4 regions of the Pseudalkalibacillus sp. Hm43 genome follow, and region 3 is predicted to be linked to each of the others. Evidence: riboswitches for the same ligand, from Rfam matches in the RefSeq annotation. Region 3 holds a riboswitch; each other region holds the start of a gene.
What was found. Region 3 has a riboswitch for cyclic di-GMP ahead of ACXQIQ_RS03620 (anti-repressor SinI family protein). Riboswitches for the same ligand answer to the same signal wherever they lie in the genome.

Region 1 (7,904 bases), 1.7 Mb from region 3:
GCCTTTTTCATGGTGGATTGGGCCTGATTCGAAGCCTGAAAGTCTTGAAGAGTTGCTTTTGGAACGCGGTCTGACATACGAAGATACTTATTATGGACTGATCTTACCAATAAAAGATGACCTTAAACCTAAGCCTATCCCCTACCAAGTTCGGGTAGTGGAAACGGTGGAAGATGTTCAGCACTATGTGGATGTCAGTGCAGAAGTTTGGGGACATGATGATGCTACGAAAGAACATTTGGTGAAGCAACGGTATGGTTATTTAAAGACTGAAAACAAACGGGGAGGTTTCCTGATTGCTATGCATGGGGACAAACCTGTTGGATATGCCGGGTATCGGTTCAGCTCAGATGGCGTAGCAATGTATTTGGCCGGGACAGGTGTTTTACCGGAGTACAGGAAGCAAGGTATTTATCATTCGCTTTTAACAAAGAGAATGGAGCTTGCCGCACAAAACGGTTCTAAGTATATCGTTACCCAGGCTCGGAAGGATAACTCTGAACCGATTTTACGAAAGTTAGGGTTTGAAGAGATCGGGAGTTATGAAGTATATAAGAAGACAAATAAAGCTGACTCATAATTTTGAGTCAGCTGATTGCTTCCTGTCTGCGTGGCTTCATTTGTGGCACTGGGACAATATATTGTACGAATGATAACATTCGAATCGCTTGTACAATCGCAACTGAAATGATTAGAACCATCAATGTGATCACCGGGAAGCTTTCAGGAGCAGCCCAAACCCCTTCAGGAATGAGCTCTTTTAAAATAATAAGCACAAAAGGGTGGACGAGATAGATCCCCATTGAGAAAGTACCAATTACCTTCAATGGATTGTAAAGGAATTTCATCTGTTTTAATAATGGAATAAGTCCAATACAAGCTATAGTGAGCAATGGGATGTTCACTAAATTCGAAACTCGTCTCGAACTTATTGCACCTACAATATGATATTCATAAATCGTAAATGCATAAACTGCAATTATGATCAGGATTAGAAGACCTTTATTTTTCGTAAATTGCAGGATTTGCTCCCAATAAAATGCTAAAAACCCTCCAAATATAAAATAGAAAATCCACTTAAATAAAAAGATGGGATCATTAACGAATGTTCCAACAGGTCCATCTATTGGTATTTGTTTATGATATAGACAGAAAAAAGTCACGATAAATGATACAAGTAAGGCAATCATCCAGGCTTTTTTTGTACGAATGAGCTGCATTAAAGGGAAAAAGAGATAAAACTGAATCACAATCACCATGAAATATAAGTGATAAAAAGAATCACCAAATAAGAACCTTTTGATCAATACTTCTAAATCAGGAAACGATTTCCACAGTATGAGACCCAGCAAAAAGTAAAATATGCTCCACACTATGAATGGTACGACAATCTTCGTAAACCTGGATTTAATGAATTTTTGCGAATCAAATCCTTTATATTTCACTTGGTGGAACAAAAGGAATCCACTAATCAACGCGAATGTTGGTGTTCCGAATCGGCCTAATTGATTAAACATGTATATGAACCATGTGTCATAGCTTGCGCTCACATGAACTAAAATAACACCTAAACAGGCAAATGCACGTAAAAAATGGATCTCTTCGAAGAATTTTCGTGTTGTTTGAGCTGCCATTGTCTTCTCCACCTTTTACCTTTCCTTAGTTGAATTAACTAAGTAATTCATTCGGTCCGGACATATGTTTGTTGTCTATATTTGTTTTTGTAATTTATGGTAACGAATTAAAGGTTTTCAAAAAATTGGATTGAAGTAACTATGGGAAGGGTATTTATAACTTATTAAGAGGAAAGGAGATTCCTTATGGGGTCTAAGCATGAAGGTATTGGTGGATGGTTGATCCTCATTGTCTTTGGTCTTCTGTTAGTCCCGGTCATTCGGCTCTATTCTTTGTATCAAACGTATTGGACCGTTTACAATACACCCGCTTGGAGTTTATTGACGGAAAGTGGTAATCCCCTCTATCACACCTGGTTTGAACCTGCTTTTTGGATGGGTGTTGGTGTGGATCTTCTGTTGATCATTCTTTCCTTGGTTGGTCTGTGGCTGTTGTTAACGAGGAGTTCTCTTTTTCCGAGGTTTATGATTTCTTTTCTGATTGCCATGACGGTTTTTGCAGTCGCTGATGGATTCATTACGAATTGGATTTTCGGTACACTACCTATTACAGCTGATACATTGCAATATATCCAAAACCAGTCGTATCGACAGCAAGCTGGAGCGCTGTTATTAAGTATCATATGGATTCCTTATCTGATGAGGTCAAAAAGAGTAAAAGCGACTTTTGTCAGTGGTCCTAAGGAAAAGACGGTTGCGAGTAACAATTTGACGTTATAAAAAAAGGAGACCGCCTCGTGGCAGTCTCCTTTCTCAACGGAACGATTAATCGTCGTCCTCTTCATCATCATCGTCTTCGTCATCATCGTTGTCTTGGTCATCATCGTCGTCTTCATCTTCTTCATCATCGTCATCGCGATCTTTGTCTCGGTCGCGTTTACGCTCTTTTTCACGATCATCATCGTCGTCTCGGTCACGCTTTTGCTTTTCGCGCTTCTCTTGCTTTTTCTCAGCTCTCTCTTGTTTCTTTTCCGCTCTTTCTTTTTGCTTTTCTTGCTTCTTTTCAGCTCTTTCTTGTTTCTTGGCTGCTTTTTCTCGTTCTTTTTGAGCTTTCTTTTCAGCTTTTTGTTTTGCTTTTTCTGCTTTCTTAGCAGCTATTTCTTCATCGTCTTTATCCTCATCTTCGGACTCCTCGTCCTCATTTGCTTCCTCTTCAACGGATTCTGATTCATTTTCGTCAGACTCTTCCTCTTCTGACTCTTCTTCATCCATATCTTCTTTTTTGTTGTGCTTTTCTTCTAGTTTTGCAATCTTTTTATCCAATTTTGCGAATGCTTTTTGGATATTTTTCATAAGAGACTCTTGAGCTTGAGGGTTCTCAACAAGCGCTAATGCCATTAGCAATGCGTTAATGTTTTGAGAAAGTTTCGATTGGAGTTCGTCCATATCGGAATCTTCTTCCTCTTCTTCAGTGGACTCTTCCTCTTCTTCTGTTCCTTCTTCAGACTCTTGTTCACCTTCAGTGGACTCTTCGTCACCTTCGGAAGATTCCTCTTCTTCAGAACCTTCCTCAGACTCTTCTGTTCCTTCTTCTGTTTCTTCAGAAGACTCTTCGTTACTTTCTGATTTTTCAAGAGCTGCTTCTTGTGCTTTAATTGCTTCTTCAAGCGTCTTCTCAGCTAGCTCAGTTTCACCAGCAGCAAAAAGAGCATTAGCTTCAGCAATTCTCTTAGATGCAATATCAGCTAAGATCTTTGCTTCTTCAAAGTCGTCAGAAGCTACTGCAAGCCGTACATTTTCAATCATTGTTTTTACGAAATAGAAGAAGTCACCTGGTAATAGGGACGGCTCTTCTTCTGCTTCTTCTGATTCCTCATCTTCTGTAGCTTCGTCTTCGTTAGTTTCTTCTTTCTCATTACTTTCTTCTGTTGTGGATTCCTCATTGTTTTCTTCAGTTGTTGGTTCTTCCGTAGTGGATGTACTGTCTTTCATCTCAACTTTTGGAGTAGACTCATTTGTGTTTGCGAACGCTGCTGGTGAGGTTCCGAATAGTAGTAGAGAAGCTGCGCTTAGTACTGCAATCCATTTCTTCATCATTTGCTTCATTCCTTTCGTTTATTTTTCATAAAAAAAGCAGACTACGAGAGTTACAGAATCCTGTACTCTTGTAATTTGCCTTGTTGACCTATGCTAGCTTTAATCCTTCTTATGTATGACTGATCGGTCCTAGGCAACTGGCTGACATAGGTGGGGTTCACCGTTAGTCCCTTTAGCTTTGCGTCACTACCTTTCGATAGCTTTGCCTTTATCTGCTCTTCAATGGTTTTAGTATACAACAATTCGACACCATTCTTCGAAGTTCTATCTTCCTATTTTTTCTGATAATTTATAGGTGTTTTCTATCAGAAATGGCAATCCCGCATGATATTTCCACTCTTATAAGCAATATGAAATAGGTAATTTGAAGGGTGGTGTCAGGCACCGATTGAGAAGCGTTGGTACCATTGGCTTCCTAATCGGTGCCTGGTACCGTCTTTTTTACTCACAAAAAAAAGAGAGCTGCTCGGGGCAGCTCCAAATGTGAGGGTGAGGGAGGTAGGTCGTGTGCCTACTATTCAATTTTACAAAATAATATGATCAAGAACCTTCTTCAGACTCTCCGTCTTCAGTGTTGGTTTCTTGTTCTTCGTTTGCTGGTTCTTCGTTAGCTGGTTCTTCTTCCGTTCCATTACAAGCTGTAATTAACATAATTGCGAGTAGTGCAGAGCCTAGTTTAGCGAGAAAACTTTTCTTCACGTTCAATCCACTCCTTATATCGCAAAAGTTTTTGACCGGCTTGTTTCCCGGTTAACTACACTATAGTAAATTTTTTGCGATATTTGTTAGAATTTACTGAATGAATACACAACTCTAACGATGTTTACATCTCGCTAACACTGGCTTAATAATCACCTACGAAGTATTGCCCTCACTGGGCTCGCGTCGGATTCGGCTAATGGAAGTGGCAGTGCAATCAGCTCGTAAATCCCCTCTTCTACATCGTCCAACATGACGCTTTCCAAGATATGAATGTTGTGGTCGAGCAAGCTGTGATGTGCTGGCAAATCTTTGGAGTCGACTTGATCGACGGATGGTACATCCACGCCAATCAATCGAATTCCGTTTTCTTTTAAAAATGGAGCAAGTTCAGGTGACAGATACGTAATCGACTCTGGAAATTTCGTTCGATCTTTCCATGAGGCCGTCTTGATCAACACCCGCTCCACTTCGCTCAGATCATAGTTTTGTAAATCTTCCGGTGTGATTGATTCTCGTCCTTCTAAGTGGACGACGAGCGCATCACCGACATAGAGGTCGGGCTTTAGGTCCAGCATCTTTTTGCCGTCATCATCAAAATGAAACGGTGCATCCACATGCGTTCCTGTATGCGTGCTGAAGGTGACGCTTCCGACATTAACAGATCCGGTTTCGGCTTTCGTCCAATTCAGCTTGAATGAAAAAGGCGTATCTCCCGGCCATGTAGGCACGCCTTCTTTCAACGGTTGAGAAATATCCCAAATCTTCATCTCCAAACTCCCCCTCTTCCCGCTTTCTTAGTCTTCTTTTTTACCTAGCGCAAACATGATTTCCGTTTCACATGCGACTTCTCCGTCTACAGTCGCCGTCGCTTTTCCTTTACCCATCGAACCACGAACTCGAGTCAGTTCCACTTCGAGGCGTAGCTGGTCTCCAGGGCGGACTTGACGCTTGAAGCGGCAGTTGTCGATTCCTGCAAAGAAGGCGAGACGTCCACGGTTTTCTTCTTTTTTCAATAACGCAACAGCCCCGACTTGAGCGAGTGCTTCTACAATCAGAACACCTGGCATGACAGGGTATTCAGGGAAATGTCCGTTGAAAAATTCTTCATTTGCAGACACGTTTTTCACTCCGATTGCGTGCTTCCCTTCTTCCACTTCTAAAATCTTATCTACAAGCAAAAATGGATAGCGGTGCGGGATAATTTCTTTGATTTCGTCAATGTTCAACATATGTATCCTCCTATGGTTAACACTCTTTTTCCTTATGATAGCATAAATCGTTTTGGAAAAAGAAATCCGTGAAGGTGGATTACGTAGGGAGTAAGATCTCTTCGGTAAGGTTGTTGCCGTTGATGGATGCGGCTGGGTCATTTTCGACGAACTTCTGGTATTCAATGTTCTGTGGGTATGGAAATTGTGAGAGGACTGGATACGGGTTGACGGGTGCTCTCCGCTCAAATTCAGTGTAGGTGCGATAGCTGCTCCAATCATAGTTTGAAGGCTGTGTGACGAGATCCGCTTTGACCGGATTCAAGTGGATATATTTGCTGACGTCGAGCTGGTAGGCAGGCGAACCGATTAGATTGGAAAAATAACGCCCCTGGAACAAGTGTCCGACGTAATCATACTTCCGATTGAAGTAAGTGGCGTAGCGGTAATTCAGCTTTTGCATGATTAGCTGGATGTGGGTGTCGTGAGATTTCAGTTGCAGGTGGATGTGATTTGTCATGAGGCAGTATGCATATAAATCGAAGGGGTATTGTGTGCGGGTTTCGGAGAGGTATTTCAAGTAGATGTGGCGGTCTTGCGAGTCATAGAAAAGCGGGGTCTTTCGGTTACCGCGGGTGGTGATGTGGTACTCAGCACCGGGATACCAAACGCGAGGTTGGCGAGGCAAATGCATCACTCCTAAATAGATTTAGTAGATTTGAAAAGGACTGGGTGGATGTGTGTTGAGGAATGTTGAACGAAATCAAACCAAGTTGAATGAAGGGATAATCCCATTATACCGTTACTTCCAATTAAATGGGAGTTCGAAATTTCGACACGGTACCAGGTACTGATTCGGAACCCTTGGTAGACACGGGTTTGGAGATGGTGCCAGGCACCGAAAAGGAAGTCAGTGGTACCAAGGCTTCTCATTCGGTGCCTGGCACTGCCCTTCCAAACAAAAACCCGGTTGGACGCGGATAGGCGTTTAACCGGGTTATCCTATATATTCTATTGATCCTTCTTCACAAGGTCGACGATGTGCTGCCAGGTGCTTTTCGAGAAGACATCTGTCCAGTTTCCATCACCGATGACACCGTATCCTACAGCGAGTCCCGCTCCCAGACACAGTGCGAACAACAGAAGAACGATGATCAAGCGAAGCCAGATCGGTACGATTCGTTCTCGAAGCTTCGTCATCTCGTCTCTCTTCATCTCTTCTCTTTTAGAAGCGTCTTTAGGAGAAGATCCCTGCTTCTTTTTGTTGGCTTTATATTCCTCACGCGATGTCGATTGTTCGTTGTTGTTGGATTCTGAATGATTTTGAACCATATTAACTCCTTATACCTCTTACTTATCGAATCGAATTCACAAGTCCCATCATCTGATCGCCCATCGTTACAGCTTTAGCATTCATTTGATAGGAACGTTGCGTCGTTAAGAGTTGTGTCATTTCGTGTGAAACATCGACATTGGATTGTTCCAATGCGCCTTGCTGAACAATTCCATCTCTACCTTCTACCAGGGCGAGTGCTTGTCCCAACTCGGTATCACGTTCGACACGATAGTGGTTGTCACCTGTAGATTCTAACAGCTGCGGTCGGATGATTTCTACTAAAGAAAGCTGACCTGCATTCACCGTCGTACCATCTGGCATTGTCGCTCGTACGGAGCCATCAGACCCGATATTGAAAGACTCGAATCCAGCCGGCACAGTGATCGGGCGGCCATTTTCGCCTACCAATCGGTCCCCATTACCAGCGGTCAATTGCAGTTGGTTCGGGTTCCCTTGAACAGGTGTCACATAAAAAGACCCTTCTCTAGTATATTCAATGATTTCGTCGCCATTTTCAAGAGTTTTTCGTACTTGGAACATCATACTAGGGTCCAGCAAGGCTAAATCGAGTGATCGACCCGTCTGAACGACCGTCCCCTGCTCCATTCGCAACACGGTCCCAGCAACTCTTGCTCCATTGCCTAACCGGATATTATCTGGCGTCAATCGGCCTACTTCGCGGTTCGGATTCGTCTGACTGTTCATCTCTTGCGTGAGTAGATCCGAGAATTGCACATCGCGGCGTTTAAACCCATATGTATTACTGTTCGAAAGGTTATTTGAAATCGTGTCCAGTTGTCGCTGCAGCTGTCCCATTGATACGGATGCGGTGATCATCGATCGGTTCATCTTTCTACCCCCTGATACGCGCTAGTTTTACCCTAGTCGTCCGATTTCGTTCGAAGATTTTTCCATCGTCCGGTCATATGCCTGTAAAACTTTCTGATTCGCTTCAAATGTACGATAAGCGTTCAACATTTCTACCAT
Region 2 (7,904 bases), 190 kb from region 3:
CATCCATTACGGATTCATCAAAATAGTCCGGAATACCAGACGAATGTGTGAGTAGGTGATGAATGGTCAACTCCCTTGAGAAGTTCGGAAACGCGATATCCAAACAATCTGTCAAACGGGTATCAAATGTTAACAATTCTTTCTCAACCAACTGGCAAATGGCAATGGCCGTGAACAACTTGCACCCGGATGCAATGGCGAATCGGGTATCGGATTGTACAGGAAGTGATTCTGACCGGTTGTAAAGGCCAGAAGTTTTTTGAAGTACGGTCTCTCCCTCTTTTTTTATGTGGACAACTCCAGAAAAAGAGTGTTCCTCTATTATTTCATCTACTCTCTTTTCAAAAGTTAAGCTTTTCATCATTCTCAATCATCTCCATATTGTTAGAACTGCTTAACTACCTTCTCTATTCCCATCGGGAGACCTGCAATGAATTTATAAATGAGCCAACTTACTCCAAATTCAGTAAAAAAGCTGCTCCCTTTCAAAAAAAGGAAACAGCCTACCTTCATGATCCATTCATTCTTTTACCTTCTTCAAGACGTTGCTCAAGCCAATCATGTAGTTCTCTGAACCCATCTAGGGTCAATTGGATGGATTGTTTCTCGTTCTGTTCATCCATCATATCAATTGTGATGTTGTTATCATTTTCTGTATAGGTGAATGAGTAGGCTCTGTTCTCCCCCTGAATTTCTTCTTCCCAGTTGCACATATAACTTGTCTTAAATTGTATTTTCTTATCTGATTTAGAAATCATAGATCGTTTTCTCTTTTCTACTGGTTGAGCTAGCGCTGTCTGGTCTGACTCCTGTTCAATCGCGGTTGCTTCAATTGAAGCTGCGACCTCTACGGGACCAATTTCAGTGGTTGGAATATGGTTAACATTCTCTACCATGCTTACAGACTCTTCCACTACTTCTTCCTCTATAACATCATTCTTCGGCTCTTCCTCATCTTCAGGTGTCAGGGGTTTTAAATGGGGTTCTGCGTAACGTTTAACGATTTCTTGCATGTAGTCTGGTTTGAATGGCTTCATAAGGTATCCAACTGCTCCTGCATCCAATGCTTCTTGAATCAGATCTTTTTGATTGCTTGCAGAACAAACGAGAATGACGGCTTCCGCATCATACACTAATATCTCCTTAATCGCATCCAACCCGTTCATTTCAGGCATGGTCAGATCCATCATGACTACATCCGGTTCCAATTCCTTGAATTTTTCCACAGCTTCCTTTCCGTTCACCGCTTCACCTACAACATGGTACCCGTGTTGGATCAGACATTCTCTTGCCATTTTTCTCATAAAGCTTGTATCATCTACGACTAGAAAATTGTAAGACATCCCATTTTTCCCCCTTAATCAATTTAAATGCAAACATTGATTCATTCCTCATTGGATATTGGTTAGAACGTCATCGACGGTTGTTATACCCTCTTTGACTTTTGTAAGGCCATCGTGAAGGAGCGTTTGAAATTCTTTTTCTTCCAGGTGTTCTCGGAACGCTTCTGCTGGACGGTTCTGTAAGATCATGTCTCTAAGTACATCGTCGATTGTCAATACTTCGTGGATTCCGACCAATCCTTTATAACCTGTATTGTTGCACAGCTTACATCCATCACCACGTACAACAGCAATCTTCGAACTTTTATTTGTCGTTACGAAGGAGCGGAAATTCCCGATTGCACTTTTGCTTTTCGCATCATCTGAAGGAACCAGTCCATGTGCTTCAAAAAGCTTGGATTCTTCATCAGACGCAGGCATGCTTTTCGCACACCGCTCACAAACCTTTCTCACCAATCGTTGGCTAACGATACAAGTTAAGGAGGTTGCGAGGAGATATGGCTCGATGCCCATATCAAGAATTCTTCGGATCGTTCCAACTGCATCTTTCCCATGGATCGAACCTAGAACGAGCCGTCCGGATAGTGATATTCGAGTTGATGCTTCTACTGTTTGTTTGTCCTCTAGATGACTGACCATGATGACATTAGGATCTTGAGTTAGCATTGTGCTTAATCCATTCGTGAAATTAAATCCGATTGAATCATTCACTTCCACTTGGGTAATTCCATCCAGCCGTCTATCAACACTTTGTTCAACGGATACAATTTTATGTTTTGGGTGATTGATATGGTCGAGAATGGAATACAGTGAAGTCGTTTTTCCACTCATTGATGGTCCTGAGATAAGGACAAAGCCGCTGCGACGATCAATGGCTGATTCCACTTGTTTCAGGTTGTTTTCACTAAAGCCGAACTCATTAAGTTTCAACAATTGATCCGTACGATCGATTAATTTTAAGACCGCACTTTCCCCATTAATGGTTGGAACCGTAGAAACCCGAATGTCGTAATCCGTATTATACGCTTCCTTATGTATGTACCCGGTTTGCGGGAGTCCCCTTTTTGACGCATTTAAACTCGCTATTGTTTTGATCCTACCTATAATTGATTCTTTCAGATCGTTTGAAATAACCTTTTGTTTTTCAAGCATCTGATTGATGCGATACTTGACTGAAAGACCATCTTTTTCAGCATCCAAGTGAATATCACTCGCATTTTGCTGGACAGCATACTCGATGATATCATTCAGCTCTTTAACAGAACTCAAAACCCCATAGTGATCGATAATCGCCATCTCTAGTTCACTTCTTGTTGCAATACAAGGTTGGACGATCATACCAGTCGTCTCCTGGATATCTTTGATGGCCTCTTGATTAAGGGGATCCACCATAGCCACTTTAAGCTTTCCACTCATTTGTTCAATCGGTATGAAGCAATGTTTTCTGGCTAGGGCTTCATGTATGAGTTGAATGGTACTACGGTTCGGTACAATCTCATCCATATTCACGACAGGTATGCCAAGTTGAAATTCTAGGGCTTCAGCGAGTTGACGTTCGGTTATGAGATGATCCTCTACTAATATTTCCCCTATCTTTTTAAAGGAATGGGTTTGTTTTTGGAGCGCGTTTTCAAGTTGATCCTCTGTAATCAGTCCATTCATGACCAATAATTCACCTATGCGCATATACAACCTCCTTTTGGTACTATTCCGACATTGATAGAAATAAAAGGATATTAATAGACATAAAAAGCCAATGTTTGAGCGGCCCGACGATCATGCCTCGTGAAGAGGATTAGACTCGTAGCTTTGCGTCCCCAACTTTCGTATGGGTTTGCCTTTTTTCATTCATTTGGCTTGAGTGGAATTTATTTTCTGTCTAGGAAAAATGACCCTTTTCTGTATGTTTCAATTATACTGTAAACCTATAGTTGGAAAAATAGAGCATTATCACTAAATTGAATGCTAGATAAAAAGGACCAACAAGTGAGTATTTTATGTTTTCAGAAAATAATACATAGGTATTTGTAACTAAGTTACAAACCAAGGGATTAGGTATAATGATGTGTTTCTAGATTACTCGATTATGTCGAAATAAAGAATATTATAGATTTTTAATCCATGAACCCTACCTGATTATGGTAAAATACTCATTACATCATGTTCTTAGGGTGATCTTACATAATGAAGGACTTAATATTTCACACAACACTGATCTTATCGTATTTGTTTTTAGTTGGATTCATCATGGGTTGGCGTGAACAGAACTTTTCACGGTTTGTAAACAGGCTGTTCATTGGAACTGGTACAGGGCTAATGGGAATCGTATTGATGTATTATTCTATAAGAATCACAGAAACAGTAATACTTGATATGCGGCACTTGTTCATGATTATCGCTGCCTTGTTTGGTGGTCCTATTTCGGCAATGCTTTCAGCAGTAATTATTGCCTCCGGAAGAATTTTACTCTTCGGAGTTACAGAAGCGTCATTGACGGTAGCTGTCTTGTTTGTATTCATCGGTGTCATTTACAGTTTGATTGCGAAATTGAGATACAACAATTACATTAAAGGATTCATCATGAACATGGTCACATTAGTGCTCGTATTCATGGTCATCAATCATCTTGTCAGTTTTACTCAAGCTATGGAAAGCACCATTTATCTATTCGCCATCTCAATTCCAGTCGGTTTTTTGACCGTTTCCCTTTGGATCTATCTTTATCGGTATAACGAGATGGTCAAGACTTATAAAGCACAAGCGAAGGTCGATTTTTTGACCAGCTTGAACAATGTCCGTAAGTTTGATGAAGAGATGAACGCATTTAAAAAACACCGGCTCCCAAAAGGCGAACGGTTATCGATTTTATTGATTGATATCGACTTCTTTAAGAAAGTGAATGATACTTATGGGCATGAAGCTGGAGATGAAGTCCTCCGCCAATTAGGTCAGGTATTGAAATCGAAAGCCAGGATGAAAGATATCGTGTCCAGAAATGGTGGCGAAGAGTTTTCGATCTTACTTCCAGATTGTGATTTGGAAACTGCTGAGGAAATAGCAGAACGCATACGAAATGCTGTAGAGAACCATATTTTCGATTTACCGGATGGGTCTGGCATCCAAATTACTGTATCCATCGGTGTAGCGAGCTTTCCGGACACCGTTAAAGTGTTTGATAAGTTATATAAGGAAGCGGATGAGGGTCTTTATAAAGCAAAACGCACAGGCAGGAATAAAGTTTGTGTCCCTACATAAAAAAGTGCGACCACGATGTTTTTCTAACTCATCGTGGTCGCTTTTTCATTACATCGGTTTAGGTGTTGGAGTAGGCTCCATCCCACTTTGACCGTATTTAGCTTCAATCATTGCTCTAATGTCTTTCAGGTCTGTCCCTTTTTCATATTCGAATTTAGCCTCACGGGCTATATTGACACAAATTCCTCAGCCAAGTCCCATATCATCCAGAACCGCCACGTTGTCTTCGATCTGATCTACGAAACAATCGGTATTGTTATTGTGGCCGGCATCATGGTGACACCCACAATAACACGGTATGTAATCCAATACTTCAGGATGGTGGACAGCAAAATCATAGGCTTCAATAGTAGCAGCATCAACCCCAAGATCCTTGAGGTGCGTCCAATCATTATTGTGCATATCATGGGTCATTTTGGTTGGTTGTTCTTCACTGCTACAAGCAGAAAGGAATAGAAACAGAGAAACCATCAGTAGGAAAATCCTTTTTCGGCACATGTTGTTCACCTCATACCTATCGTTACATAGTAACAGTATATCTGATAAATCAAAATAAAACATGTACCGATCTAACCTTTTTTGTTACTTTTTTATGAACGATTATTACTTCGTATAACGGTTCGCATAACTGGAAGCGACAAGTGACTCAGGTTTGATTTTTGCTTCAATGCCGTGCGCTTCAATCCGTGCGACCATTTCGGCGACGAATTCCCGTGTCTTATTCTGTTTTCCTTTCCCAATATCTAGATGCCCTTCCATAATGAAGCTTGATCCTTTATATACATGAGGAAGGACGATGTTGATGAACTGATTCTTGAGGTTTTCATCGAAAAGTGAGGCGACTTCTTCTGTCAAAGAGGTTTCATAGGAGATTTTCTGATGTAAATTCCGTATAGGATCGGGGTATCGGATTTTTCGATAGCATGCCCATGCTCCTTTTCCGACCCGTTGCATAACAAGCCCGGTAATGAAGATCGTTTCATTTTGATATACATGAGAATCGGTTCCAATCATGAGCTTATAGTTACCTAGTGGCTCTTTCCTCATGAAAGTAAGCATATGTTCACGGACTTCTTCAAAGGTCAGATGAGCGAAGGTCAGATTTCTGAAAGTCATCGGCTGATCCGCAAAGAAATAATGGTCTACCATATGCCGTTATCTCCTTTTTCTTAGCTTTGGAATTCTGAAATTCTGAAATATCAAATCCTGAGAGTAAATATAATCTTAAAATACCCATAAAACACTTTTGTTATAAAAATCATATGTCATTTCTTGTCTCACATACATAAATCATTGAAAAACTTACAGGAAATTTACAGTGTTATACTACTATCTTATTCAACCGAAGTACAAGATGTGTGGGACTTTACTATATGCAAAAAAGGAAGACCAATGATGGTCTCCCCTTCAACCCTTTATTCTGTCTATCATTTCAAGTGGATAAAATAATTCTCTGCATTTAGAGTGGATTTCCTCTTCGTGATTGATTGGATAAGATACGATCGTGCATGTGGAAGGTCCTGCGGATGCATGGAGGTCAAGTTCAGAGTTAACTTTAAAATCCTTGTGAAAGATTTGTTCCAGTTCCGCTTGTATTCCTTTTGAACCGACTGGCCATAAGTAAACATCCTCAAGTGCAGAAAGAGATTTAAACATTTCCAAAGGGATGACGAAACTCGAATGATCCATAACGCCTTGTCCGACCAAAGGTTTTCCAATGACAGCCCATCCGAACTCAGGACGAAACGATGGCATACTCCTTTTGACATGTTTGGCCTTCCCCGCCACTGCAATCCCGATGGCGGACTGGACCATTGAAAAATTACTTTCCGAACTTCCAGAAACATTTATGTGTCGCATTTCTAGCTCTTCTAGACCTTTATGTATCCCTTTCATCAATGAATGCCAATGACCTTCACCGTTGAAATTATGGAGGATGATCGAGGTTGGCTCACCACCTGCAGCCAAACACTCCATGACGGCAACTCGGAAGGAGTAATAGGCTAAGATGTCATATGGGACCTTTACCTCATCATTGTCTTTCTCACCAATTCCTCCACTGTTATCGCTTGTAAATATCAAGAATTGTTCAGACGTAATAGGTTGAATGACCGCATTTCTCAAGAGCTCCACTCCTTCATCGGACTTTTATTGAACATATTAGCACCCTTATGAACACTTATGACCGCGAGAATTGTATTCACGACTGCGCTCAACAATAAGGAAGGAACGATTGCGGTGTAAAAGGAAGCCCCGATGATCCAAATGAACGGTAAAGGCGCTAACAAAGCATTGCCACATACGAAAACGACACATGCTAGTCGCTTGATGCCTCTTTGGTATAGTCCACTAAAAAGGTATACAAAAAACGCCATCTCAAGACTGATGAGGACATGAAAAGGTCCAAGTGGCATACCTCCGAACAGAGCAGAAATCAAATGTCCAATGCCCGCCACAATCGCTCCAGGTATGCTGCCAATAAGCATACCTGCCATGAGGGCTGGAAATGTGTCTAATCCGATACTCCCAATAACAGCGGGTATCTTAATGGCGCCACCGATTGCCGAAAATGCTGTGAACAATGCTACTAGGCTGATGATTTTAGTTCGCATCTTCCGATCTTCCTTTAGGTTTTTTGAAAACAATCGCACTCCTCGCATATTCAACATCTTTCACATTCAGTCTGAAGTTGATGACTCTTGATAGCGCAAAAAAATAGTCCGATAGACGATTCAAGTATTGGAGTGGGCGTTCAATATCCTCAGCACCTGATTTCATAAGGTGTACGACCAATCTCTCTGCTCTTCTTGTAATCGTCCTGGCTATGTGGATGGATACTGCCGGTTTTGTACCGCCTGGAAGGATGAACTTTTCCAATTCAGGCGTTTCTGCAATCATTATATCGATCCGTTTTTCCAAGTAGGTGATTGATTCATGAGTGAGCTTCGGTTCATTCTTTTTCGTAATGTTGGAAAGATCTCCTCCACAGTCAAATAATTCATGCTGGATTTTCTCCAAATCAAAGCACACATCATTAAACAAGTCGGCATCCAATTCCGCTATCGCTTGGCCCACGAAAGCATTCAATTCATCTATGGTCCCATATGCTTCGACGCGGATATCGTCTTTATCGACTCTTCCTCCAATTACACTGGTTGTACCTGAATCACCTGTACGCGTATAAATTTTCATCATTTCGCCTCCGATTTAATGGTTTGATGAATGCCATACCAGATCAAATCTACCCGGCTAGCATGTTTGCTGATTTGTTGATAGCACCTTCCTGTGAGATCTCTCCAGTTACGT
Region 3 (7,904 bases):
TGAGCGTAATCTACAATCGAACCCTTCCATTCAATTCTTAGAAAAAGTATCGACAGTATTGAATGTACCTTTAGATAATCTATTACATGATGCAGTGGATGCAAAACATGAGGACCTAGATGAAGATTGGATGAGACTTGTACAAGAAGCCATGCAGTCCGGGGTTTCAAAAGACGAATTCAAAAGTTTCCTAGAGTATAATAAGTGGAAAAAAGAACAAGAATAATAATTAAGCACTCCCATTCTAATTTGGAATGGAGTGCTTTTTATTTTGCATCAAGGGAGAGAAATTGTTGCTGTAATATGAAGTTCCGTATTTCCGTTCTTGAAAGTCCTAACTGCCTTGCTTCCTTAATCAGATCCAACCATTCAGGATCAACGTACAATTTATCCATCTCATATACATCCAATCCTAATTCTTTTGCAATACGTACAACGGTAAAAAATGATGGATTTTGTATGATACCACTCTCTAGATTCAATATGTAAGCCTCCGTTACCTGGACAAGTTTCGCCAGTTCTTTTATAGAAATCTGTTGGGCAATCCGAGCTTGCCTTACTTTTTCTCCTAAATACATAACTGGGATCCCCCTTCTCCAAGGTCTAAACTTGAATATTAATCAGTGTACCTACCTTCAATTCTCTAAATAGAATTTCATCGTCTTGAATATAGATTTTTTCTCTACTCTTCACTTGTTCCATACGTTCTATAGATGATTTAGCATAAGAGTAAGAACATTTCCCCATCAGTTGGTTATTGATGTAGAGTTCTCCAATGTCTTCTTGTAAGTATCTCAAGGTAACCTTCTGATTATTAATATAGGAGATCGAATCACCATTTAATCTACGAATCATGGCAATCACCTTTTCTTATGGATTTTGTATACGTTTTGAAAACGATAACTTTTCAACGAGGATGTTCGTCGACGTTGAAGAAAAGTAATAGATAAAAGTATAAGAGCAACTAAGGTTCAACCTGCGCCAAGGCTTGGCTTCACCAAGTTTTCTTTATAGAAGCTTGAACAATCAAGCGATGTGTAGGGTCTTTGATAGGGTCACACGTTATTAAGGTTATGATGGATTGATCTTGATTTGATGCTAATACTGAAGTGTCATCTGGAAGAACACGCAAAGTGTTGTCCACAATATATGTGTATGTGGAAGTTTCGGTTGTAATGATGATCTCGTCACCATCTTCTAACTCATCAAGGCGGTTGAAGTCTTTTCCGTAGGTATAGCTGCGGTGTGCAGCAATCGCTGCATTCCCCTTCTCTCCTAATAGAGCAGTACCTTCGAGACGGCCAGCTCCTTTTTTCAAGTTCGGGATTGTTGCTCCTTCAAGAATTGGTAATGTAAGATCTATACTTGAAATTGAGATTGTGCCTATTAATTCACCTGTTGTTGGAAACGTTTTTGTTTGTTCTTTATTCTCTTCTGAAGCATATACCTTTGATAGTGAAGTGAAGCTCTGTCTTGCGGTTTCCTGATTAGATTGGTTCCATTCAGTAAGGAGTTGTTCTTGTTGATGAAGTGAGTACTGAGATTTGATAAAAGGGAAAGAGGCAACACCTATACCAATAAGTATGAGTAAAGAAGCCATAAGTAGTTTCATAGTGTGTTACCTCTTTAACCTGATTCTAGGACGATCACCTTTTAAACTTTGACGCAATACACCAACACCAACACCAGCCAACATAATTCCTGTTAAGTAATACCAGATAGGATTGGATTCACCAGTTTGTGGAAGAGCACTCTTAGGTGATTCATTTTCTGTTTTATCAGGATCTTTAGGTTCTTGAGTCGGGACTTCTTCTTTGGTAGCTTGAGCTGAAAACTCTAATTCAAAAGTCGTTCCTAACCCTTGAAACTCGTTTCCGGATTCAGATGGGAACGTTACTGTCACAACAAATTCGTCTGTATGGTGATGATCCAACTTACGTTCAGTTAGCTGATCAAACTTGTAAAGCTTATCCTCAAATAGTACTACTCCAGTTTGATCTTCAATCTTTAGATCCAATTGGTCGTAAAGCTTTTTAGATCCATCTTTAAATTTTGCTAATGTTCGATAATCAAAATCAATATTACCGTCATTACTAACGACTAACTTACGCTCAGCCCAATCACCAGGTTTTAAATTTTGCAAATCGAATAAATAGCTTGCAGGTGAAGTACTGATGTCCAACAGCGGGGCACTTTTCTCAGCACCAGTATCTTTTACAGGATGATAAAATACATTTACCAACATAATTGCACTATATAAGATTATTACTCTAACAAGTAATCTTTTTATCAATCTCATAAATTGACTCCTCATAAGAAAATTTTGTTATCCAAGGAGTTTCAAGTTTTTACTTTAATTAAGAGGAAGGTGGGATTACCCACCTTCCCATTCATTAAGTATTTCTTATTATCGTTCTTCTCCATCTGTTTGGTGACCAGTAAATGTCCACTGAAGGTTCAATGAATCTTGTTGGAATTCATTTTGATCAGTACCATCATCCACGAATTCAAATTGTACATAAAGTAAATCACTTGAACCAGCTACTAATCCTGTGCTACCCCATCTATCTCCGAAGATATGCTCCCATGTGTTTTCTACAGCTTCAGGAGACATTGACGATAAATCAGCAAGAGTAGTAGAGTAAACTGGTACATCCAACTTATCGATATTGAATAAGAAGTTTACTCGTATATGCTCACCCAAATCACGAGCATTATTGTTGCCATGATCTGTTACAGAATAAGAAGTATCGAGAATAACATTTTTGATATCGAGTGTACCACCATTGACAAGCTCAAAAGAACGAAGCATAGTATCCCCTGGCTTTAAATTGTCAACATCAATAATAGTAGTAGGATCAACTGATAGGTCCAATTTTCCTGCAGCAAAAGTATTACTTGCTGTTGCTGTATCACTAAAGTATGCAAAAGTCCCTCCACCGACCAACGACAATCCTAGTGCTGCTGATGCTACGCCCAAACCAATCTTCTTTTTAATACTCATGTTTCTTTTTCCTCCTTTACCCTATTGGGTATGTATATTTTTTATTTTGAACCCGCTGAATAGCGGTGATTCAACTTATTCAATTACTAGTAGTAGAACTAGATTCTTCTTTTTTAGGTACTTCAATTTCCTTAATAGCCTTCCAGATAGAGTAGGCAGAATAAATGATCAACAGTAATCCTGGAAGGATCAATAATATTGCTGTACCAATTTTTGAATTTGCAAAATTCATAAAATAGCCAAGTAACGGGATATTGAAGCCATCATATTTTCCAACAACATTTTCCGAAAGAACTGGGGATATGTCAGCACCATCATTGTTATCCCCTTTGGTGATGTATTGCACATGATTGGCGGTTTTTTTAACTTCTATAATTCTATGAGTGATTAACTTTTCTGCATCTTCCATGAAGGTGATGATGTCACCCTTTTTTAGTTTCTCTTTATTAATAGATGGATCTATAGCAATAATTGATCCTGTATCGAATGTGGGTTCCATCGAACCTGAAAGAACAGATTTTAGTTGATAACCCATGAACGTTGGTTCTCCACCTGATGCTTTCGAAGTTACAACCATGAAAACCATGACTATAAAAATGCCGAACAATAACCATGACGTAATGTTACTAACCCATTTCAATGTTGTTTTCATATACATCACTCCGTTGTTTCTTGATTATTTTCATTTTGGGGTTCATTACTACTTGTCTTATTCTCCTCTGTTTGTTTTGGATCAGGAACTTCAGGAGTCTTTTCTGTGTTTTGTCCTTTTCCTTCAATTACGTTATTTTCTTCATCTTCTTCAGAAGACTGAGATTGTGGCTCAGTTTCATTTGACCCATCAGTTTCATTTCCTTCTTCAGCTTCTTCAGATGATTGATCAGATTCACTTGCTTCAGTTTCATCATTTTCTGAGTTTTCTATTTGTTCTTGACTATTAGTATCATCTTGTACTTGATCTTCTTTTTCTTGTTTTGTATCATTTGTTTTGTCTGAACATGGAGCACCCGTATGATCATCACAATCTTTTTTGTTATGACCAGGGTTGTCTGGATCAGTTTGTTCTCCAGTATCATCGTCTCCATCTTCTGGTCCGTTTCCTAAACCTGCATTATCTTTACATAATTCTTTATGAGATTTTTTATATTCTTTGTCTGCACAAAAGTCAGTTGCTGCTGTCATCGTGCCTGATACTCTAGCTTGATCCGAGAAATAGGAATATGTACCTTGAATTGCATATCCCATTAGAAAAAATACAATAAGTGCCAGTGAAAAGTTTAGTAGTAATCTAAATCTCCTTTTTCTATTACCTTGACTCCTACTTCTTTTTTTTCTGCTTGGCAGTTCAAGCACCATTCCCACCTACTTTGTTATGGGTTTTGTAAGTGTTGTTCTTTTTAAAGAACATCTTACACTTGTGATTATATACCGTTATAAAGAACGTTTAAACCCTTCTATAGTACCATATCGTTCGTTTTGAAGAACAATACCTTAGTAATACTCGCTTATACTCCCTTTTTCGTAGTTTTTCAACTTTTTTACTATGTTCTTTTTACAGAACGACCACAAAGAAAAAGACCCACACAACCGGTGTGGGTCCTAAATATTTACTTCTGTATGTGGTGTTTTCTTGTTGTCATTTCCAGGAAAGCTTGGATCTCTTCTTTGGTCAGTCCGAGCGACTTTGCTTCAAGGATCAGTGCAACCCAGTCTTGGTCAATGATTTTAACAGGCACTTCATTCATTGGTAGCCCTCCTCTTATCACGATCCTGGATTTTAGTCTCCTGATATGTCGGGTCGGTTGCACCACTGACTCCGCGCAGCATAAGTGCCCAAATGTATATGCGCTTCATTGTCTCCCATAGCTATAACGAACTATTTAATTAGTTCTATTATATACATCTATAGTACTATGAAGCAACATTATTGTCAGAAAATTTTGTCATATATGGGAGTTGTTCTTTTGCTCAAATAGAACAAAAAAACAGTCCCTCTATTTCATTCGCTCTCCATCTTTTTCGCTTCTACTTCAGCGAAGTTTGGCATTTCACCTGATTTTGCGCGTTTTTCCATTGCTTTTGCATTATTGTTTCGTTGTGCGTTTGCATTTCCTTTTTTCTGTTTGCCCATTGGGATCCCTCCTATTCTTTTTCTTAGTATGAGCCATTCCGATTTCATAATTCTTCAAAATCTGGTCATTCTAAGTGATAGGAGGTGTTCGCTATGGGTGGACCTTATTTATGTCCCGGCTGCAAGACCAACCGAACGCGCTTTAACATGATTGAACAGATCCCTAAAGGTGTCAAACTGGATCCACAGTCAGGTGATGTGGTTGAGGAATATTCCAACGATCATTTAGATACGTTCCACATTCCTTATAGTGGATCCCATTATCGCGTCCAGTGCGGTGCTTGCGGTTTGATTGAGAATGAAGAAACGTTCAAGGCACGTGCAAGCTCGTCCCAAAATCCATTTTTGACATGAAAAAAGCCTCTATAATAGAGGCTTTTTCGCATTATACATTCTGCAATAGACCGAGTTGCTTCGGAATTTCGTATTCGTTGAAGCATACATAGTTTTCATAAATTTTTCCGTCTTTAAATTTGAAAAACGAACTGCCGTGGAGCTCTATGCGTTTATAGGTGGCAGGATAATATTGTAGAGGGGCTTTGTTCGTTCCTTTCATCTTCCAGTAGACGACGACACAACTCCCGTCCTGGTACATGTTCTCCGTACAATAGGTCAAATCTGGAAAAGCCTGCTGGTAGTCATTCATGTGTTCGGCGAAAGCATCCAATCCGAAAACACAGCGATCATCGTTTGATTTGAAGGTGAAATCTCGATGACAGTAGAGAAAAAAGTTGTCGTAACACCTCTCGTTCAATACTTCATCCTGAAACTTCTGAACGATCTGTTTATAAATCATCTCGTCTCCTCCCTCAAGTGTGATAAGACTAATTTGTATGCAGGTGGGACGGTGATTAGTACTTTTACAGATAAAAAAACACCTGAATATGATTCAGGTGTCTAATTCAAGCGGAAGGTGCTTTCTTTTTCATGGAAGTTAACTTGTTTTGAAATGTTGTATATTTTAATGTGCAGCGCTTCTACCTTTTTGAAGTCTTTTTTAGTCAGGCCGATCATTTGGGAAGCACTGCCCGACGTTGGCAAAAGATTGATCCGTACAGATTCCCCATCCTGATCGCGCACATCAATAATCGGATTGGCATGTAAGGGCTCTTCTTCATCATCGGGTCTGAAGTGTAAATCACGATCACCCTCCGCTTCAACCGCTATCGTAATAGCGTAATCGCTACCTTCAAAAACCTCTCCTAAGCTTCTGATATCTTCTAACCTGAAGGACACATCATGAATTTCCCCGATATCACGCTCCAATCGTCGCTCCTTTCCTCCGTTCTGAACCGCCTGAAGATGTTCTTTTTCAATTGTAAAATCGAGTTCATCTCCGGTGGTATAAAGTCCAGATAATAGCGAGAATTGGATTTCGTCATTCAGTAGGCTTGGATAATGATGGAGTTGAATGTAAGTATGACCTTCTTCATCTTTTAGAATGGAGCTATTGCCCATCATACCATTCACTCTAAATGTTAACGTCCGTAGCTCAGTTTTCGTTTGTAGTGAAAAATAGAGACGATCGTCATATAAATGCTTATCGAATTTCGTATAAGTGATGCTGGATTGTTCCTTCAAATCAACGGATTGGTCGAGTTGAAACGTTTCCAGTTTAGGATTGAATTCCTGAAAGCGATAAGGAATTTCAACATCCTCCATCGTCTTGGTTTCTGCACCATTTTCTTTTTTCGTCACAAGCTCGATGTTCTTCAGATCCACTTGATGGATGGATTCCGCAGCGTCATTAAAGTTGGATGGACCTTCTGACCAATTTCGAATTTGGTCATACAGATCTTCTGTCATGACAGGAATCAAGACCGTTCTTCGGTACAACCGGTTCTCATAAACGACCCCATCATTCGGCCAATAGTTCCCACCCACCTGATTATGAGTTTGGACGGTCATATTCAAAGGGTCATCATCGTCTGGATGATAGGTTAACTCATTCACACGAAGATGTGGAATTGCCTCTGGAATTTTATCGCTCGGCAACAAATTGAAACTATAAGTCAGGATCAAATCAAGTCGGTGATTCCACATGGATTCGACCCTAAAATCTCTCTGTTCATCAATCAATGGGACTTTTACACCTTCAATTTCTTTCATCAGATCATATTGATAAGCTTTTATTAAAAGGTCTCCGTTATACCTCGACTGTCCAGCTAACAATGATTCAAGTTCATCTTCCGTATCTACAACTTTAAAATTCTCACGGTCAACCTCAAACGAAGTAGATGCTTCTTCTTTTGCATAGTTGCTAACAATGATAAAAGCTGCAATAAGAATCAGCACTGGGAGCAGCTTCAAATATGTCTTGGATTTCATCTCATCCCACCTTAACACCGACGTTGAAAAAGCACCCACACAGGTGCTTTTTCATCATTCACTTCCCAATGATACTTCATTTTCGGCAAAATCAACATACATTGGAAGATTGAATATGCGGATGTTCAATTCCTCAATTTCATCAAAAGAATGAGGTTCGAAACCATAGAAATGACCGGATTCATCTGAGTAGTGTTGATCTGCCCGAACCGGATTACCATCTTGATCTTTCACTTCCATCATGGGTTGCCCCCTAAAATGCATTTCTGCTTCAGGATGTTCTTTAATCGTTTCCAAGTATCTTTCATAGCTTTGGAAGTATATATGACGATCATACTCATGCTCTGGATCTACCTTTAAAAAGAAACCATAATTGTCCTGATGTGGTCCATTCGGGTTTATTTCCAATTTGACGAGTTCAAAATCTATCGTATTCACCAC
Region 4 (7,904 bases), 1.3 Mb from region 3:
GTTCAAGTGAAGTCGTTGTTGTATAAAGGATTCCATCTTGCTCTGTAACATTGTCGATGTGCGTATGGCCATGAAGGCTGATATCCACATCATTCTGTTTCATGATTTCAATCAATTCATGGGCATTTTCACCATGCCATTGCTGGTCATATTGGATACCGAGCTTTTCTCCAAGGATCAATGTTTCAAGATTTTGCGGGTTGTGCTGCTCGTCGTATTGCTTCCAATACTTTTGGACGTCTGGATCATCAGATGGCCAGATATCACGGTCACGCCATAGTGGATTGTGGTGAGAGAACAATCCAGTAATCTGATCCGGTTGTGCAGTCTTCGCGTTTTCTTCTAGGTCCTTCTTGACCCAGTCAAGCTGTTGTTCGCGGATTTGTCCACCCCAAGTTGGTACGGAAACCGTTCCGTGACCGCTTCGGTCGAACTTATGCCAGTCGAACGAGTTGTATGCGATAAAGTGTGCATACGGGCCGTAATCAAATGAGAAGTATTGAGGTCCGAAATATTGCTCCCAATATTTTGCGCCGTCCGCTAGAGTTGCATCTTGCGCGTAGGCATCATGATTACCAGGTGCAAGGTATACAGGTACATCCAATTGTTGAAGAATGCGATACGTTTCTTCATATTCATAGATATATTCTTGCGGATTCATCTGACCATACATAAGGTCACCGGTAACAACAACAAAATCAGGATTCTTCAAGTTGACTTCTTTAATGGCTTTTTGAAGGTATAGCCAACGATCTTCTTCCTTCGCATCCCACATTCCAGCTTCTTTCAAACGACCTGGGTCTATAGTTGATACGTCATCGTGGTTTCCGAGGTTACGTGGAGAACCAACGTGTGTATCTGTCAGATGTAAGAATTCAAAGTCTTTCTTGTATTCTTTAACGACTTTAACGGAATGCGGTTGCTCATCCGTTTTGCGTTGACCAGATGCTGTATAAGAAACTTCAAGATCATACAACTCTTCAGGTACATTCTCAGGAATTTGGACAGTCACATCATAAATTTTTTCACTGTTTTTCCAGTGTGATTCACCCATTGAAACCTTCTGAACAGGAAGATCGTATGTTTCAGTAAATGCAGAATGATTGGTTGGTTTCAATTTAACATCCCAGCCAGCAGCTTCCTTACCTTGACTATCGATTTTTACAGTGACAGTTTCACCTTGCTTTTTGATTGCAGGGTTTCCGAACAGTGGATAAATGATATCATTGACTTTCTGGTCTACCTTGATATTTGGAACATCATCCAGGTAGTTCGTTGAGTTGCCGATTCCACCATCCTGTTTACCTGTTGTGCCTAACGGTCCATTGATGGCACCATTAGCCCCCAAGGTTGGAACGATAAGTGCAGCTGCTGTAAAAACGGCAGCAATGGTTTTGAATTTATGCTTCACGTTTGGATCCTCCTCATTGTCTCTTTGTTGTGTTCGACAATAATCGTAGCAAGTTTTTGTGAAATACTTGTTAATTTTTAATTACAAAACAAATTCAACCATAATTTACTAGGAGGATGTAATGCAAAGGTATGTATTGAGCTATATTACTAAAGTATTATGCGAGTCGAATGTTCGTTGGGCGGCCGGAGGCTCCAACGTCCTTGCTCAATATGGCTTGATTAAGTCACCACGGGATATTGATTTACTGATTGACATAAATGATGTGGAGAAAGCGTCGCACTTGATTGAAGAAAGTGCTTCGCCTATAGAGGCTGAGTCCTATACTCCGTTCAGGACGGAAATTTTTCGAAGGTACCTGATGGATGAAACGGAGATCGACTTTATGGCAGGTTTTGCAATCGAACATGAGAAGGGAATCTATCGTTTTCATCTAAATAATGAGTCCTTAACGAAACAGGTTGTAGTGGATGGGTACTCATTGCCACTCAGTTCATTAGAAGATTGGTTCATCTTATATCAATTAATCCCGAATAAAGGTGATAAGGCGAATCTGATCGAATTATATTGGAAAGAAAACGGGATTCTTCATCCATTTATTTTGAGAAAGGCGCTTGAGCAGCCATTACCCGACCAAATCATAGACCGGACAATGCGTCTTCTGAACGAGGTGTGAAATGTCTAAATACAAATCCATAATCTTGCTATTAACGGTTGTCTCGCAGGGAGCGGCTATCATTTTTTTGTTTATCAACTTCTGGGTTTCCATCACGCTTTTCCTTTTATATGGAGTGGCTATGCTCGTGTTATTCATTTTACTAATCATTGAACGAATAAGAGAGAAAGAGGAGGAAGATCAAAATGATTATAGTGACTACTGATACTGTTCCTGGGAAAGAAATCATTGAACTGAAGGGGTTTGTGAAGGGTAGTACCATTCAAGCCAAGCATGTCGGAAAAGATATTCTTGCTAGTTTGAAAACAATCGTTGGAGGAGAAATCAGAGAATATAACGAAATGATGGAACAGGCTCGTAAAATTGCCATTTCCCGAATGGTGGAAGATGCAAAGGCAAAAGGGGCGAATGCGATTGTGGCCTGCCGTCTGCAAACATCATCTGTTATGTCAAATGCATCCGAGATCGTTGCATACGGAACGGCGGTGTACATTAACGAGTAGAGAGGGGAACGACCATGATTGAATTCCGGAAGCTCGGATCAGAAGATGCAGCAGATTATTATCAATTAAGATTAGAAGGGTTGAAAAATTATCCTGAAGCCTTCGCATCATCTTATGAAGAAGAAGTGAACCGATCAGTTGGAGATGTGAAGAAGAATATTGAGATGAGTGACAAATTTACGGTGGGTGCCTATTATGGGAAAGAACTCGTCGGTATAGGAACCTTTTTTCAACATACAAAAAAGAAAATGAAGCACAAAGGTGAAATTGTTGGAGTTTATGTGAGTCAGCATGTACAAAGAAATGGTATCGGGTTCAAGCTCTTGGAAAATTTAGTTGAAGAAGCAAGTAAGATCGAGGACCTTGAACAGATCATGCTGACCGTGATGACAGAAAATCGCTCAGCGATCCGCTCTTACGAGAAGATCGGATTTGAATCGTATGGTGTCGAAGAGCGCTCGTTGAAAATCGAAGGGCATTACTACGATGAAATGTTGATGAAATTCCATTTAAAAAAATGAACCAGTGAGACTGATCCGATTGAACGGCTCAGTCTCTTTCTATTTTACCCCTCCAAAAAGCATCCTTTTTACCGTGATTTCCCACATACTATCCTAAATTACCTATCTGTTGTACCAAAAAGTAGGCTATGTCATCTAATTGTTCCGAAGCGAAAGCTTAATTGATTCTCTTGTGGGGGTGACTTTTGTACTTATAAGAATACGGTTTATCGGTTTTATGTTGAAATTTTTTAAGTAAAAGAGAAGTAAATGGGGCTTTTTTAAGTATAAAGTCCTCAAGTCAAGATATGTAAAAACTCGATTTGCGGGGAGTTAGCAGACTATTGTAGGTATATAAATTTTTAGATAGGACTATTTAATTACTAAATATTCTGAAAAATTTAATAATATAGACTGATGATTAACAATGGGTGTTTTCGTAAGATGAAACTACAAGATATCGGATTCAACGACAAACTACGCTGAATCTCGATAAAGGCAAACCTGGTGAAAACCAGCGGCGCAAAGCTAGAGGGGCTAAGGTGCACTTGCACTAAGCCAGCCAGTTACCGAAAGATCCAAGGGGTGTTTGACGTTAAGAAGTACCCTCCTTTCGGTAAAGGCAGGGTATTTTTTGTTGGAGAAGGAGGTGTCGGAATGGAATTGGTTAACCTTTCTACTGGCAAGATCATTGCAGATAAAATGATTCCTGCTTACTCATTTATTAAAAGGCTTAAAGGACTTATGTTTACTTCTTCATTCGAGGAAGGTTATGCCGTCCACATCAAACCCTGCCGTTCCATCCATACGTATTTTATGAAGTTCGAAATTGACGTACTGTATTTGAATGCATCAAATGAAGTCATTGCAGCCGAATGTTACGTCCGTCCTGGAACAATCGGAAAACATCACAAAGGGACGTCATCCGTCATTGAGCTGCCAGCTGGAACCATTCATAAGACTAAGGTAGAACCCGGACAAGCATTACAAATCCAAAATTTAAAGGAGCGAGTATCATGATGGAAAAATTAAAAGGATTAGTAGTAGAAGAGCAAGGACAAGGTATGACTGAGTACGGATTAGTATTGGGATTGATTGCAGTCGCTGCAGTTGGAGCATTAGCACTTCTGAGAACGGAAATCATTGAAATGTTTACGGATGTAAAAGATATGGTTACAAACAGAGAAACTGGTGGAACTGCAGGCGGAAGTTAAGGCTTATACAGTTTTCAATGGTCTTACGTAGTTTTTACGTAAGGCCATTTTTTCAAAAAATACAAGGGGTTTTCATATGGTATTTAACATGGTTTTAATCATTGTACTGATCATATGTGTAGTTACCGATATCCGAAAACGACTGATTTATAATAAGGTGATTTTCCCTGCACTCATTTTATCACTTATCTTGCACCTTATCTTAAATGGTTGGTCTGGATTAGCGGCATCGCTACTGGGTTTCCTTATTGGAATTGGTATTCTTTTGATTCCATATTTTATGGGGGGCATAGGTGCAGGGGATGTTAAACTTCTTGCTCTGATCGGGGCGTTAAAGGGTCCGTTATTTGTACTCAATACGTCCATATATATGGCACTATTGGGTGGAGTAATAGCCATATGTATTCTCATCTTCAATGGAGGAGCATTCAGTAGACTAAAGTATTATTTCCATTGGCTCTACGCAAAGAAAAGTGGGTTGACTGTTCCATTGGCTATGACAAAAGACTCTTTGAAATCCACCTATCCATATGGGGTCGCGATAGCAGGTGGTGCAATCCTTAGCATTGTAGGGAAGGCGTGGATTTCATGATTAAAAAGGAAAATGGTCAATCTATTGTGGAAATGGCACTGGTTCTCCCGGTGTTATTAATAATATTAATAGGAATCTTTGATTTCGGTAGAATCATGTATACATATATGCATCTTCAATTGGCGACTCAAGAGAGTGTAAGGCTAGGTGGCTTAGGTCGGGATGATGCAGCCATTGCACAGTTTGCTAGGGATTATGTTCATGTTGGGGACTCTTCGAATCTTCAAGTTAACATCTCACCGAATGACACTATGCGTGAATCTGGGGATTATATGACTGTTACACTCGAATACCCTGTTGAATATGTAACTCCTCTTATTTCTAAAGTACTGCCTTCACCCATATTAGTAAAAACGGATTCTACTATCAGAGTAGAGTGATTGGGAGGTAGTTTATATGAAGAATAAATTAAATCTATTAAAAGATGAGACTGGAAGTTCAATTGTTTTAGTTGGGCTTGCAATGGTAGCTCTTATAGCCATTTTGGGACTGGTCATGGACGGTGGTTCTCTCTATATGACAAAAAGCCACTTACAGAAAGTGGCGAATGCAGCAGCTTTATCAGGAGCACAAGAACTTGTAACAGATGAATATGAAGTAGAAAAAGTCGTTCATAAAGTGTTGGATGAACATACTGAAAAGTCTAGTCTTGAGTCTTTATCAATAAAGTTACAAGATGAGGTTCGGGTAACCCTTATGAAAGACGTGCCTTTATATTTTTCGAAATTATTTGGGTTCGAAACTGTTCCAGTCAACGTGCAATCTGCAGCGATTATTAGAGCGATGTCTGAAGCAAAGGGTGCTGCACCACTAGGAATTGATGACTCTGTTCCTTTGGAATTTTATAAAGAGTATAAACTGAAAGTAGGACCTCATGATAATGAATCTGGCGTTTTTGGAGTACTTGCACTAGGTGGAACAGGTGCAAAAACATATGAAGAGAACTTGAGAAATGGCTACCAAAACCCAGTTACTATTGGGGACATCATAGATACTCAAACAGGAAATATAGCTGGAAAAACTAGATCCGTTATTACCGAGCTTGTAAATGCATGTTCAGTATCGGAAGAAGAGATGAAGTCAGGAGCAAACCCTCGCGACTGTAAGCGGATCTTATTAATCCCTGTCTATGAACCTTACGATAATGACCAGAACCAGATGAAGTCAATCAAGGTTACAGGTTTTGCTTACTTTTATGTGAAAGAACCTATGGATAAGAAAAGTACAGAAATCACAGGGATGTTCATCAAACGTACAGGTACTGGTCATGTAGATGAAACAGTTGAAAACAACGGGGCGTATGGAATTAGACTAACAGAGTAGGTGAACATATTGAGGTCAAAACTTGTTTTAACGTTAGCAATTTTAATGGGATTAATTACTACAGTACTGTTTTTTAATTATATGAAGCAATACGATGCCCAGACAGTGGCAAATAAGAGTAAAGTCGAGGTTGTAGTTGCAGCTCAGGAAATCAAACGGAATGTGTCCATCACTAAAGAGATGATAGAGACAAAACTTTTACCTGAAGAAGGAATTCATACTAATGCACTTACGGAGTTGGATTCTGTGATTGGACAGTTTTCAACTGCGGATATCGCTCGAGGTGAGGCATTGCTTTCAAACCATCTACAAAGTGCAAAAGAGGAGAAGTTGTTTGTCTCTCGAAAAATTCGTGATGGTTTTCGGGCTGTGTCAGTTGGGGTGAATTTACCTCAATCCGTATCAAATTTGTTGGAGCCTGAAGATCAAGTGGACGTTATCAATACGGTTAAAGAAGGAGATAAACTTGTTTCAAAGGTTGTCGTCGAAAATGTGACCGTACTAGCAGTAGGGAGGCGAATGGTAGAAACAACGGAGGGCGAAGAATACGTTGAATATACTTCAGTAACCCTGGAAGTAATGCCAAATGAAGCGGTAAATCTTGCAAATGCAACGGAATCAGGTCCATTACACCTCGCACTTAGAAGCAGGGTCAAATCTGGTGAGGAGGCTGCTTCGGATGACAACTGATACGATTGAAACAGTGGAATCTACTGGAACCCAAAAACGTAAGCGTGGCGAAATGATTGCTGTATGTAGTGCGAAAGGTGGAGTTGGCCGTACAGTGATGACGGTCAACTTGGCCGTTTCATTATGTAAAAAGAATATTAGAGTCGGAATATTGGACGGCGATTATATGTTCGGTGATGTAAGTCTTGCTATGGACTTACAATCTGCTTTTACATTAAAAGATGTTATAGAAGATATTGATGATTTAGATGAAGTGACATTGGAAAGCTATTTCAGCCGACATGAGAGTGGTGCTAGGGTGCTAGCTGCTCCAGACCGGCCGGAGTACTCTGAGCTAGTGACCAGAAACCATGTTAATAAAATATTAGATCTCATGCTCACTCAGTTTGATTATGTAGTTGTGGATACTGGTGTAGGTTTACAAGAACAGACTCTGCCATTACTTGAAAAGGCTGACCAGATTTTGATGTTAACGAATTTGGAAATGTCAACTCTTAAAAACACAAAGCTAATGCTGGAAACATTAGAGGCTATTGATTTAAAGGATAAAGTTACAACTGTAGTTAATCGGTCAACAATGGAAAGCGTTATTAATGCATCTGATGTTCCAGATATTTTGGAGAATCGAGAACTTCAATATATTCCAAACGACTTTCAAATTGCTTCTCAATCTTTAAATATCGGCATTCCCTTTGTAATAAATCAGGGGAAAACGGAAATAGCCAAAGCTGTTTTGAAAATGGCGGAACAAATTACCTCAAGAAGAGAAATAAAAGTTTATGAAACCAAACCACCTTCATTCTTTTCAAAAATCTTTCAAAGGTCAAACCATAAGGAGGGGAAAGAATGAGTTTATTGCAAAAAGTGCAAGCGAAAAACCAGGTAAAGTCAGTTCATAACGATCAGCTCGATGATTCGGATACACAAACCGTCCAGAAAAACGATCTTGTTTCAAGCTTCAGACCTCAGAAAAAGCAAGTAAAAGAAGATAAGGT

Region 1: linked by a shared signal. The riboswitch ahead of ACXQIQ_RS14440 (hypothetical protein) and the one ahead of ACXQIQ_RS03620 (anti-repressor SinI family protein) in region 3 are both predicted to bind cyclic di-GMP.
Region 2: linked by a shared signal. The riboswitch ahead of ACXQIQ_RS02440 (GspE/PulE family protein) and the one ahead of ACXQIQ_RS03620 (anti-repressor SinI family protein) in region 3 are both predicted to bind cyclic di-GMP.
Region 4: linked by a shared signal. The riboswitch ahead of ACXQIQ_RS10345 (DUF192 domain-containing protein) and the one ahead of ACXQIQ_RS03620 (anti-repressor SinI family protein) in region 3 are both predicted to bind cyclic di-GMP.

What each region holds. Positions count from the first base shown of each region.
Region 1 covers NZ_CM135129.1:2,732,520-2,740,423, reverse strand. Annotated here, with positions in the region: gene ACXQIQ_RS14455 (GNAT family N-acetyltransferase) at 1-580, shown strand, start outside; gene ACXQIQ_RS14450 (acyltransferase) at 588-1,634, opposite strand; gene ACXQIQ_RS14445 (DUF2569 domain-containing protein) at 1,821-2,354, shown strand; gene ACXQIQ_RS14440 (hypothetical protein) at 2,400-3,671, opposite strand; cyclic di-GMP riboswitch class I at 3,801-3,888, opposite strand; gene ACXQIQ_RS14435 (hypothetical protein) at 4,212-4,370, opposite strand; gene kynB (arylformamidase) at 4,523-5,140, opposite strand; gene fabZ (3-hydroxyacyl-ACP dehydratase FabZ) at 5,168-5,602, opposite strand; gene ACXQIQ_RS14420 (transposase) at 5,682-6,269, opposite strand; gene ACXQIQ_RS14415 (DNA-directed RNA polymerase subunit beta) at 6,593-6,913, opposite strand; gene ACXQIQ_RS14410 (flagellar hook-basal body protein) at 6,936-7,766, opposite strand; gene ACXQIQ_RS14405 (flagellar hook-basal body protein) at 7,794-7,904, opposite strand, start outside.
Region 2 covers NZ_CM135129.1:473,943-481,846, forward strand. Annotated here, with positions in the region: gene ACXQIQ_RS02430 (serine hydrolase domain-containing protein) at 1-364, opposite strand, end outside; gene ACXQIQ_RS02435 (response regulator) at 510-1,343, opposite strand; gene ACXQIQ_RS02440 (GspE/PulE family protein) at 1,392-3,029, opposite strand; cyclic di-GMP riboswitch class I at 3,104-3,192, opposite strand; gene ACXQIQ_RS02445 (GGDEF domain-containing protein) at 3,528-4,598, shown strand; gene ACXQIQ_RS02450 (PCYCGC motif-containing (lipo)protein) at 4,647-5,096, opposite strand; gene ACXQIQ_RS02455 (ribonuclease H-like YkuK family protein) at 5,202-5,747, opposite strand; gene ACXQIQ_RS02460 (ATP-binding protein) at 6,006-6,722, opposite strand; gene ACXQIQ_RS02465 (ECF transporter S component) at 6,719-7,210, opposite strand; gene ACXQIQ_RS02470 (cob(I)yrinic acid a,c-diamide adenosyltransferase) at 7,200-7,790, opposite strand; gene ACXQIQ_RS02475 (bifunctional adenosylcobinamide kinase/adenosylcobinamide-phosphate guanylyltransferase) at 7,790-7,904, opposite strand, start outside.
Region 3 covers NZ_CM135129.1:663,261-671,164, forward strand. Annotated here, with positions in the region: gene ACXQIQ_RS03580 (helix-turn-helix domain-containing protein) at 1-226, shown strand, start outside; gene ACXQIQ_RS03585 (helix-turn-helix domain-containing protein) at 267-578, opposite strand; gene ACXQIQ_RS03590 (hypothetical protein) at 604-855, opposite strand; gene ACXQIQ_RS03595 (class D sortase) at 995-1,612, opposite strand; gene ACXQIQ_RS03600 (LPXTG cell wall anchor domain-containing protein) at 1,619-2,299, opposite strand; gene ACXQIQ_RS03605 (TasA family protein) at 2,408-3,004, opposite strand; gene sipW (signal peptidase I SipW) at 3,084-3,656, opposite strand; gene ACXQIQ_RS03615 (SipW-dependent-type signal peptide-containing protein) at 3,662-4,360, opposite strand; gene ACXQIQ_RS03620 (anti-repressor SinI family protein) at 4,612-4,749, opposite strand; cyclic di-GMP riboswitch class II at 4,793-4,874, opposite strand; gene ACXQIQ_RS03625 (hypothetical protein) at 5,004-5,135, opposite strand; gene ACXQIQ_RS03630 (DNA alkylation repair protein) at 5,229-5,489, shown strand; gene ACXQIQ_RS03635 (ester cyclase) at 5,521-5,931, opposite strand; gene ACXQIQ_RS03640 (hypothetical protein) at 6,033-7,463, opposite strand; gene ACXQIQ_RS03645 (hypothetical protein) at 7,518-7,904, opposite strand, start outside.
Region 4 covers NZ_CM135129.1:1,940,065-1,947,968, reverse strand. Annotated here, with positions in the region: gene ACXQIQ_RS10370 (metallophosphoesterase family protein) at 1-1,411, opposite strand, end outside; gene ACXQIQ_RS10365 (nucleotidyltransferase family protein) at 1,533-2,087, shown strand; gene ACXQIQ_RS10360 (hypothetical protein) at 2,089-2,292, shown strand; gene ACXQIQ_RS10355 (YbjQ family protein) at 2,273-2,590, shown strand; gene ACXQIQ_RS10350 (GNAT family N-acetyltransferase) at 2,605-3,111, shown strand; cyclic di-GMP riboswitch class I at 3,578-3,664, shown strand; gene ACXQIQ_RS10345 (DUF192 domain-containing protein) at 3,748-4,110, shown strand; gene ACXQIQ_RS10340 (Flp family type IVb pilin) at 4,107-4,304, shown strand; gene ACXQIQ_RS10335 (A24 family peptidase) at 4,381-4,896, shown strand; gene ACXQIQ_RS10330 (TadE/TadG family type IV pilus assembly protein) at 4,893-5,276, shown strand; gene ACXQIQ_RS10325 (pilus assembly protein TadG-related protein) at 5,293-6,219, shown strand; gene cpaB (Flp pilus assembly protein CpaB) at 6,229-6,909, shown strand; gene ACXQIQ_RS10315 (AAA family ATPase) at 6,899-7,759, shown strand; gene ACXQIQ_RS10310 (CpaF family protein) at 7,756-7,904, shown strand, end outside.